2 regions of the Streptomyces sp. NPDC032745 genome follow, and region 1 is predicted to be linked to the other one. Evidence: predicted binding sites of a transcription regulator. Region 1 holds the regulator's gene; the other holds the start of a gene.
What was found. The regulator HspR, encoded in region 1, represses chaperone genes until heat shock. The targets are predictions, from matches to a motif close to TTGAGNNNNNNNNNCTCAA.
Positions count from the first base shown of each region.

Region 1 (5,179 bases):
CGGAGTACCAGAACTACCGCCGCCGGGTGGAGCGGGACCGGATCGCCGTCAAGGAGATCGCGGTCGCGTCCCTCCTGACGGAACTGCTCCCGACCCTGGACGACATCGGCCGGGCGCGGGACCATGGCGAGCTGGTCGGCGGCTTCAAGTCGGTGGCCGAATCGCTGGAGACCGCCGCGGCCAAGATGGGCCTGCAGCAGTTCGGCAAGGAGGGCGAGCCCTTCGACCCGACGATCCACGAGGCCCTGATGCACTCGTACGCGCCGGACGTCACCGAGACGACCTGCGTGGCGATCCTGCAGCCGGGGTACCGGATCGGCGAGCGTACGATCCGCCCCGCGCGGGTCGCGGTGGCGGAGCCCCAGCCCGGGGCGGCCCCCAAGTCCGAGTCCGCGGACGGCGACACGCCTTCGGACAAGGACGCGGATGCCCCCGACAAGGGCTGACGCAGCAACCGTAGGGGCACGAGAGGAGGGACACCGGGGATGAACACGAAGGACTTCGTCGAGAAGGACTACTACAAGGTCCTCGGTGTCCCGAAGGACGCCACCGAGGCCGAGATCAAGAAGGCGTACCGGAAGCTCGCGCGCGAGTTCCACCCGGACGCCAACAAGGGCGACGCCTCGGCCGAGGAGCGCTTCAAGGAGATCTCCGAGGCGAACGACATCCTCGGCGACGCCAAGAAGCGCAAGGAGTACGACGAGGCCCGCGCCCTGTTCGGGAACGGTGGCTTCCGCCCCGGTCCCGGCGGGGGCGGCTCGTTCAACTTCGACCTGGGCGACCTCTTCGGCGGCACCCAGCCGGGTGGCGGCGCGGGCGGCGGTTTCGGCGGCGGCGGTCTGGGCGACGTCTTCGGCGGACTGTTCAACCGCGGCGGCGCCGGCCCGGGGACGCGTGTCCAGCCGCGCCGCGGCCAGGACATCGAGTCGGAGGTCACCCTCTCCTTCACGGAGGCGGTGGACGGGGCCACGGTCCCGCTCCGGATGTCCTCCCAGGCGCCCTGCAAGGCCTGTTCGGGCACCGGCGACAAGAACGGCACGCCGCGCGTGTGTCCGACCTGCGTCGGCACCGGCCAGGTCTCGCGGGGCAGCGGCGGCGGCTTCTCGCTGACCGACCCCTGCGCCGACTGCAAGGGCCGCGGCCTGATCGCGGAGACCCCCTGCGACGTCTGCAAGGGCAGCGGGCGCGCCAAGTCCTCCCGCACCATGCAGGTCCGGATCCCGGCGGGCGTCTCCGACGGCCAGCGGATCCGGCTGCGCGGCAAGGGCGCTCCGGGCGAGCGCGGCGGCCCCGCCGGCGACCTCTACGTGGTCGTCCATGTGGACGGCCACCCGGTGTTCGGCCGCAAGGACGACAACCTGACGGTCACCGTCCCGGTGACGATCGCCGAGGCCGCCCTGGGCGCCGACATCAAGGTCCCGACCCTGAACGGCCCCTCGGTGACGCTGAAGCTCCCGCCGGGCACCCCCACCGGGCGCACGATGCGGGCCCGCGGCAAGGGAGCCCTCCGCAAGGACGGCACCCGCGGGGACCTGCTGGTGACGGTGGAGGTCGCCGTTCCGGCCTCGCTGTCGGACAAGGCCCGCGAGGCGCTGGAGATGTACCGCGACGCGACGGAGTCGGAGGACCCGCGCGCCGTGCTGTTCGAGTCCGCGAAGGGAGCATGACATGGACGGCCGCCGACGACCGCCCCGGTTCGGCAACGGGGCGTACGAACTGACCGACGAGACCCCGGTCTACGTGATCTCGGTGGCCGCCCAGCTCTCGGGCCTGCATCCGCAGACCCTGCGCCAGTACGACCGGCTCGGCCTGGTCTCCCCGGACCGGACGGCCGGCCGCGGCCGGCGTTACTCGGCCCGCGACATCGAACTGCTCCGCACGGTGCAGGCGCTGTCCCAGGACGAGGGCATCAACCTGGCCGGCATCAAGCGGATCATCGAGCTGGAGAACCAGGTCGCCGCGCTCCAGCAGCGCGTGGCCGAGCTCTCGGCGGCGGTGGACGGCGCGGCGGCCGTGCTCCAGCAGCGAGAGGCCCAGGTGCACGCCTCGTACCGGCGAGATCTGGTCAAGTACCAGCCACCGGTGCCGGGCAACGCCCTGGTCGTCTGGCGCCCAGCACCGAAGCGCCAGAGCGACTGACGTCGGCTTCCTCCGGCTGCACGACGCGCAAGCCCTGCACGCGCGCACAGGCCCCGCCCGGGATCCCCCGGCGGGGCCTGGCACGTACCGGTGCGTTTCAGTCGCCCTCGTCCTCGAGGATCCCGGAGCGGGCGATGAGGAAGCCGAGCTGGGCGCGGCTGCCGCTGCCGAGGGTGCTGGCGAGCTTTGCGATGTGCGCGCGGCAGGTCCGTACGTTCATGCCCAGCCGGCGGGCGATGGCCTCGTCCACGTGGCCCTCGATGAGGAGCTGCGCGATGGTGCGCTGTACGCCCGAGATGCCGCCGCGGGTGTGCTGGTACGTGACTTCCTCCTGGAGCGGCACAGCACGGTGCCACAGCTGCTCGAACACCTTGATGAGGTAGTCGACCAGCCCCGGGTGGCGCAGCTCCAGGGCGACCTGGCGGTCGTCGCTGGCCGGGATGAAGGCGACGGTCCGGTCGAAGATGATGAGGCGCTCGAAGAGCTCCTCCAGCGTGCGCACTTCGACCTTGCCCGCCTTGAGGAGGTCGACGTACGCGAGCGTGCCCCGGCTGTGCCGGACGGTGTGCTGGTAGAGGGTCCGGATCCGGACACCGCGGTCGGTCAGCGGCTGGTCGCGCTCCAGGGCCTCCGTGAGCTCGAGGCTGGGGCGGGCGCCGCCGGGCTGGATGGTGAGCATCTCGGTGCGGCACTCGGCGGTGGCGAGGTTGAGGGCCGCGTTGATGGGGTCGAAGCCTTCGAGCACGGTGATGGCGTGGGTGCTCGCCGGATTCTGCGCACTGATGGCGAGAAACGGCTCGAAAGCCTCGGACAGTTCGAGAGAATCCCGGCGTCTGTCGCGGATCTCCCGTTCGATCGGATGCAGCCGCTGTGCGAGTGCCACCGCCGGTGGAACCGGACGGAGCGAATTGGCGTCATCAGGGTCTGGCTGCAACAACGCCAGATCGAGCAGGCAGGGTGCCGTTTTGACGTCCCCACGTGCGATACGTCCGGTCCGCAGCGCGCTCGTGTAGAGCCGCGCCCCCTCGCTGCACAGCTCCGTGACCGCGTGGGGATGTGTCGCTTTTGTTCTGTTTATGGTCAAATCTCCACCCCCCAGGGTCCTGAACATGCAAGAACATGATGCATCGTCCCTGTGGCAGTGATGTGCCTGAATGAGCCATGGTCTGACAGGCGGGGGAGAGGATTTCATCAAGTGAGGACGAAGCCGACCATGAACAAGAGAATGCTTCGCTCGGCGCTTGCCACCGTCATCTTCTCGGCTGTGGCCGGTCTGGGACTTGCCGGGGTCACCCTGGGGGGCGCCGAAGGGGGTGCCGCAGGCCTCCGGGCGGCGCCGCTCGAGGACAGCGGATGGCGCGCGGCACCGATGGACAGCGGATGGCGCTCGGCCCCCGTCGACGCCGATGCCGGCACCGTTGCCGGGGAGACCGCGGTATGACCCCCGACGACCGCGGATTCCGTCGCGAAATGGCCTCTGCCTACCGCTCCGGCTGGCAGTTCATCGACCTCGCCACGGCCATCCCCCACCCTGGCGACTCGTTGATGGTCACCCTGTTCGGACAGCCCATCGTCATCACGCGCGAGGAGGACGAGGACGTCCGGGCGTACCGGTGCCTGCGCCGCCCCCGCGGCGCGCCGCAGCCCGTCCGCTGCGAGGTGCGCTACGGAATGGTCTTCGTCAACCTTGATCAGCGCGACCACCAGCTCTTCGAACCCGATATCACCACCGCCACCCCCCGCAGTGCCTGAAGCGATTCCCCCGTCGTTGCAGATCGCTTTAGGTGCTTCCCCCACACAACGGCGCCATCGTGGACCTGACCACGATGGCGCCGTTGTGATGTCCGCGTCCAGTCCTTGAACCGGACAAGGTGAAAGCTGAACTGTTTCGCCCGGGCCGGCCGATGTGCCGGCCCGACGTGCCGGCCGACGTGCCGGCCGGGCCGTCGGTTCAGGCGCGGCCCATCGCCCGGTCGAGGGCGATCTCCATGACGACCCGGTCCGGGTTGGGCGAGGGCGTCCGCCCGTAGCGCTCCGCGTAGCGTGCCACCGCCTCGGCGACCGAGGCCTCGTCCGTACGGATCACCGCGCGCCCCTCCAGGGTCGCCCAGCGGCGTCCCGCCATCTGGCACACCGCCACCCGGGCCGGGCCCTGCTCCGTCGCCTGGGCCGCCAGTACGTTGCGGATCTTCTTGCTGTTCTTGTTGCTGATCACCCGGGCCAGCCCGGCCTCCGGGTCGTACGTGACGCCCACCGGCACCACGTGCGGGGTCCCGTCGGGGCGCGGGGTGGTCAGCGTGCAGACGTGCCGCTCCCGCCAGAAGGCGAGGTACTCGGGCGTCGGGTTGAGTACGTCAAGAGCCATGGGCTGAGGGTACGACGCGGGTACGACTACGGCCTTGAGTGGAATAGACTCAACTTTGCATACGCTTCCATAGTCAAAGCACGAGACTAAAGCCTTCCTGAGACCTGTCTGACCTGTCTGAGAGGAGAAGTCGCACGTGGATGCCGAGCTGACCAACAAGAGCCGGGACGCGCTGAACGCGGCCACCAGCCGGGCCGTGAAGGACGGCCACGCGGATCTGACCCCGGCGCACCTGCTACTGGCCCTCCTCGCCGGCGAGGACAACGAGAACATCACCGACCTCCTCGCGGCCACCGAGGCCGACCAGGCGGCCGTCCGGGGCGGCGCAGAGCGGCTGCTGGCGGCCCTGCCCAGCGTCACGGGCTCCACGGTCGCACCCCCGCAGCCCACCCGCGAGCTGCTCGCCGTACTCGCCGAGGCCGACCAGCAGGCCGGGAAGCTCGGCGACGAGTACCTCTCCACCGAACACCTCCTCATCGCGATCGCCGCCAAGGGCGGCGCGGCCGGTGAGGTCCTTTCCACCCAGGGCGCGACGGCGAAGAAGCTGCTGGACGCCTTCGAGAACGCACGAGGAGGACGGCGGGTGACCACCCCCGACCCCGAGGGCCAGTACAAGGCCCTCGAGAAGTTCGGCACGGACTTCACGGCGGCCGCGCGTGAGGGCAAGCTCGACCC
Region 1 covers NZ_JBVING010000003.1:236,672-241,850, reverse strand. The annotation lists gene grpE (nucleotide exchange factor GrpE) at 1-446, shown strand, start outside; gene dnaJ (molecular chaperone DnaJ) at 486-1,667, shown strand; gene ACZ5WG_RS08915 (heat shock protein transcriptional repressor HspR) at 1,669-2,139, shown strand; gene ACZ5WG_RS08910 (helix-turn-helix transcriptional regulator) at 2,237-3,250, opposite strand; gene ACZ5WG_RS08905 (hypothetical protein) at 3,353-3,580, shown strand; gene ACZ5WG_RS08900 (Rieske (2Fe-2S) protein) at 3,577-3,891, shown strand; gene ACZ5WG_RS08895 (pyridoxamine 5'-phosphate oxidase family protein) at 4,091-4,504, opposite strand; gene clpB (ATP-dependent chaperone ClpB) at 4,641-5,179, shown strand, end outside.

Region 2 (5,179 bases), on a different contig from region 1:
GATCGGCATGCGGCCGGTGCGTCGGCCGGGCGTAGCGCAGCCAGTAGCCCAGCCCGACGAGGCGGCCGCCCAGGCAGGCGACGCGCAAGGCCGCATCCCCGGACCGGGCCGCCGACAGCACCTGCTCGAGCAGCTGCGCGACCTCCTCCGGGGAGGGCGGGTCCACCCAGCCGAGCGCCGCGCCGCCGGCGACCAGGTCCGCGAGGATCCGGTGGACCGGCTCCGGATCGAGGGTCCACTCGCGGCCGTCCAGGACAGTGATCGTTTCCGGATCCATCGCCGCACCCTAAGCGGATGCGGCGGTTTCCCACATGCCGATTCCTACGTGCCGAAGAGCGCCAGCACCCGCCGGACGGCCTCGGCCACCGGGAGTCCGACATCGCCGGCCAGCTGGGCGACGCCGGAGATGCGCCCCAGCGCCCGGCGGAACGCCCCGCGCTCCACGTCGTCCTCGGTGAGGGTGTCCAGGGACTCGTCCAGGTCCGTGCGGTCGTCCTCCTGTACGCGTCCCCGCAGGACCTGGACCAGGCTGATCAGCTCCTGGAGGGCCGCCTGCGGGTCCTGCGGCGCGTTGTTCTGCGTGCCGATCTTGCCGATGTTGTTCGTCCCGTAGACCTGGAAGTTGTCCCCGACCTGCCCGATCCGGAAGTCCTCGTTGCCGGTCAATTGCCCACCTTCCCGACGTTGCCGCTGCCGAACACCTTGAAGTTGTCGCCGACCTGGCCGATGTAGTTGGTGACCTGCTGGTGGAAGCTGGCCTGCGGGTTGTCGATCGCCTCCATGATCATGCGGACGAGGTCGTGGACGAGCGCCCGGTCGGTGGTGACGAGTGCGGTGTTCGGGGTGCCCGCCGTCTCGATCACCAGCGCGTAGTACGTCTTCCTCAGCAGGACGCTGACGAGTTGCAGCACGAAGAGACCGACCAGTACGAGCGCGACGACCGGCACCGCGTCCTGGTACGTCGACCGGTCGTCGCCGGTCAGATCGGCGGCCTGGATCGCGGCGAGGGCGGCGACCGCCAGGATGATCACGGTCACGGCGGATTTGACGAAGCGAGAGATCGCCTGCTTGCGCGGCGGCTCGACCTTGACGGTGGTCGCCCGGGCGATGTTGTTCAGGGGATATGCCTCCGCACCGATCCAGAGGACTCTTCGGCTGACGATGACATCGGTGACGACGCTCTTGGCCATACGGTCTCTCCCCCTATGCCCTGATGTAGGGCACAGGATCCTCGCGAACTCCCCTCCCAGCAAGGCACTTTGCAAGGGCGTTCGGCATCCTGGGGGGATGCGTGCGGGCCGCTTCCTGCTTGTCGGCCCGCCGACTCACCCGGAGGTGCCGTATGACCCCGTCCCGCCCCGCCGCCGGCGACGCCCCCGTCGCCGTGCCCGGACCGTTGGCAGGGGTGGACTGGCTGGCCGGCCGGCTCGGCGCGCCTGGGCTCGTCGTGTTCGACGCCTCCGTCGGCGCCCACCGCGGCGCGGACCGGCGGATCCCGGGCGCGCGGCCCTTCGACCTCGACGGCGCCCTGTCCGACCACGACGCCCCCGCCCCCCACGCCATGCCCGGTGCCGCCGCGTTCGAGGAGGCGATACGCGCGCTCGGCGTCGACGACACCAGCACCGTCGTCGTCTACGACGGCGCCGGCATCTACTCCAGTGCGCGGGCCTGGTGGATGCTGCGCGCCATGGGCTTCGACCGGGCCGCCGTCCTGGACGGCGGGCTGCCTGCGTGGACCGCCGCCGGGCTGCCCGTCGAGGCGTGCGGTCCCGCGTACGAGGGCCCGCGCGGCTCGTTCACGGCCCGGCCGCGGACGGAGCTGCTGGTGGACGCCGATGCGGTCGGGGCGGCCCTCGCCGATCCGGCGGCGGTCGTACTGGACGCCCGTACGCGCGAACGCTTCACGGGCACCGCACCGGAACCGCGGGCGGGGCTGCGCGGGGGCCACATGCCGGGCGCGGTGAACCTGCCGTTCGGGGACCTCCAGCGGGAGGGCGGCCTGATGCGGCCCGCCGGGGAACTCCGCGAGGCCTTCGCCGCGTTGGCCGGTGACCGGGAGCGGCTGTACTTCAGCTGCGGCTCGGGCGTGACGGCCTGCGTCCTGGCCCTGGGCGCCACGCTGGCCGGCTACTCCTCCCTCGCGGTGTACGACGGCTCGTGGACGGACTGGGCCGTGCGCCCGGAGCGGCCCGCGGTGACGGGCCGGCGCGGGGAGTTCTTCGGGGCGTCGGAGGCCCGGTTCAGCGGACCCGCGACGGGCGACGAGCGGGTACTGCTCACGGACGTCCTGGCGGCGCAGCGCACGACGCTGGAGCTGAAGTGCACCGGTCTGGGCGCGGAGCCCATGGCCCTCAGGTCCGTGGAGCCGTCCACGCTCTCGCTGCTCGGCCTGGTCCGGCACCTCGCGGACGTGGAGCGCCGCTGGTTCCGCCAGGTCCTGGCCGGGCAGGAGGCGCCGGCCCTGTTCTCGTCGGTGGCGAACCCGGACGGCGACTTCGACGGTGCGGTGTCCGGCCCGGGGGCCGTCGCGGCGGCGTGGGAGACCTGGCGGGAGGAGGTGGCGTTCGCGGAGTCGTTCACGGCCGCCGCGCCCGACCTGGACGTGGAGGGCGAGGACGGGTGGCGCGGGAAGGTGTCACTGCGGTGGGTGCTGATCCACATGATCGAGGAGTACGCCCGCCACAACGGCCACGCGGACCTGCTGCGCGAGCGGATCGACGGAGCGATCGGCATCTGAGTCCGGCCGACGGGGGATAACCCCACCCCGAGGCCGGGTACGGCCCCCATCGGCAGGCGGCCCGCGACGCACCAAAGTGATGCGCATGCCTTCTCACATCACGTCATCCCGCCTCGGCCGGACGGCGGTTGCCGCCCTTGCCGCCGGACTGCTGCTCTGCGGCTGCTCCTTCGAGGACACCGAGCAGAAGACGGCGACCGCCGACGCGACGGTCGCCGAGGCAGTCACGGCGGTCGAGGTGAAGGAGACCCGGCGCGGCTCCATCGAGGTCACCCCCGGCACGGGCCCGGGGGTCACGATCCACCGGACGGTCCACTACCGGGGCGACGGGACACCGAAGCCGGCCCAGCAGGTCTCGGCGGGCGTCCTCACCTTCACGAACGACTGCGCGGACACCTGCTACATCGACTACCGCCTCGAGGTCCCGGCCTCGGCGACGGTCAGGCTGGAGAGCAGCAGCGGCCGCATCACGGTGGCCGGGGTGGCAGCGGCGGACCTCTCGTCCTCCTCCGGCGACGTCACGGCGGACCGCATCGCCGGCCCCCTGAGGGTCCGCACCTCGTCGGGTTCCATCACCGCCACCGCCCTGACCGGCCCGACCGCGGAGCTCCGGGCCTCCTCGGGCGACGCCCGCCTGGCCTTCGCGAAGCCCCCGGTGTCGGTGACGGCGCAGACGAGCTCGGGCGACGTCACGCTGACCGTCCCGCAAGCCCCGTACGAGATCACGACAGTGACGACGTCAGGCAAGCAGGACATCCTCCCCGCGACCCCCAAGGCCCCGTCCCGCCTCTCGGTCCACACGGCCTCGGGCGACATCCGCATCACCCCCGCGGCCTGAGCTCGTCGGAATCCGTGTTCGCCGGGGGCGAACGGGTGTTGGGGAACATTGGGGGGCGCACATGCATTGAGTCGGCATAGCTCAACTTCACTGCCGGAGGGAAGATCATGGCTTCGACGTCCGTAACGCTCACCCTGCCCGTGCTGCCGCTTGACGACGAGGTCGTGCTGCCTGGGATGGTCGTTCCGCTGGACCTGTCCGATGCCGAGGTACGGGGGGCCGTCGAGGCCGCCCAGGCGGCGGTCCGGAGCGGGAAGCCCCGGGTGCTGCTCGTGCCGCGGGTCGACGGGAAGTACGCCGGCACCGGTGTGCTCGGGACCGTCGAGCAGGTGGGGCGGCTCTCCGACGGGGATCCCGGGGCACTCATCCGCGGTGTCGGCCGCGTCCGGATCGGGGCCGGGACCACCGGGCCCGGGGCAGCGCTCTGGGTCGAGGGCGAGAGCGTCGACGAGAGACTGCCCGATCCGCTGCCGGGGTCGGTCACCGAGCTCGTCAAGGAGTACAAGGCGCTCGCCACCAGCTGGCTCAAGAAGCGCGGGGCCTGGCAGGTCGTCGACCGCGTCCAGCAGATCGAGGGCGTCTCGGCCCTCGCCGACAATTCCGGCTACTCGCCGTTCCTGACCGTCGCCCAGAAGGTCGAGCTGCTGGAGACCGCCGACCCCGTCGCGCGCCTCAAGCTGGCCATCTCCTGGCTCCGCGACCACCTCGCCGAGCAGGACGTCGCCGAGTCCATCGCCAAGGACGTGCAGGACGGCGTCGAGAAGCAGCAGCGCGAGTTCCTGCTGCGCCGCCAGCTGGAGGCCGTGCGCAAGGAATTGCGCGAGCTCAACGGAGAGAAGGACGGCGAGGAGTCCGACGACTACCGGGCCCGCGTCGAGGGCGCCGACCTCCCCGAGAAGGTACGGGAGGCCGCGCTCAAGGAGGTCGACAAGCTGGAGCGGTCCAGCGACCAGTCCCCGGAGGGCTCCTGGATCCGCACATGGCTGGACACCGTGCTCGAACTGCCCTGGAACGAGCGGACCGAGGACGAGTACGACATCCGCGGCGCCCGGGCGATCCTGGACGCCGAGCACGCCGGGCTGAGCGACGTGAAGGACCGCATCACCGAGTACCTCGCCGTGCGCAAGCGGCGTACCGAGCGCGGCATGGGCGTCATCGGCGGCCGCCGCGGCGGAGCCGTACTGGCGCTCGTCGGGCCTCCCGGCGTCGGCAAGACCTCCCTCGGGGAGTCCGTCGCCCACGCCATGGGGCGCAAGTTCGTACGCGTCGCCCTCGGCGGCGTCCGGGACGAGGCCGAGATCCGCGGCCACCGGCGTACGTACGTCGGCGCGCTGCCCGGCCGGATCGTGCGGGCCATCAAGGAAGCCGGGTCCATGAACCCCGTCGTCCTGCTCGACGAGATCGACAAGGTCGGGTCCGACTTCCGGGGCGACCCGGCGGCCGCACTGCTGGAGGTGCTCGACCCCGCCCAGAACCACACCTTCCGGGACCACTACCTGGAGGTGGAGCTGGACCTGAGCGACGTCGTCTTCCTGGCCACCGCCAATGTCCTGGAAGCCATCCCGGAGGCGCTCGCCGACCGCATGGAGCTCGTCCGCCTCGAC
Region 2 covers NZ_JBVING010000001.1:541,005-546,183, forward strand. The annotation lists gene ACZ5WG_RS02400 (GNAT family N-acetyltransferase) at 1-277, opposite strand, end outside; gene ACZ5WG_RS02405 (hypothetical protein) at 322-666, opposite strand; gene ACZ5WG_RS02410 (DUF6232 family protein) at 663-1,190, opposite strand; partial or broken gene ACZ5WG_RS02415 (sulfurtransferase) at 1,343-2,203, shown strand; gene ACZ5WG_RS02420 (DinB family protein) at 2,195-2,737, shown strand; gene ACZ5WG_RS02425 (DUF4097 family beta strand repeat-containing protein) at 2,823-3,575, shown strand; gene lon (endopeptidase La) at 3,683-5,179, shown strand, end outside.
Region 2: the regulator HspR is predicted to act here: its motif matches at 3,642-3,660, upstream of lon (endopeptidase La).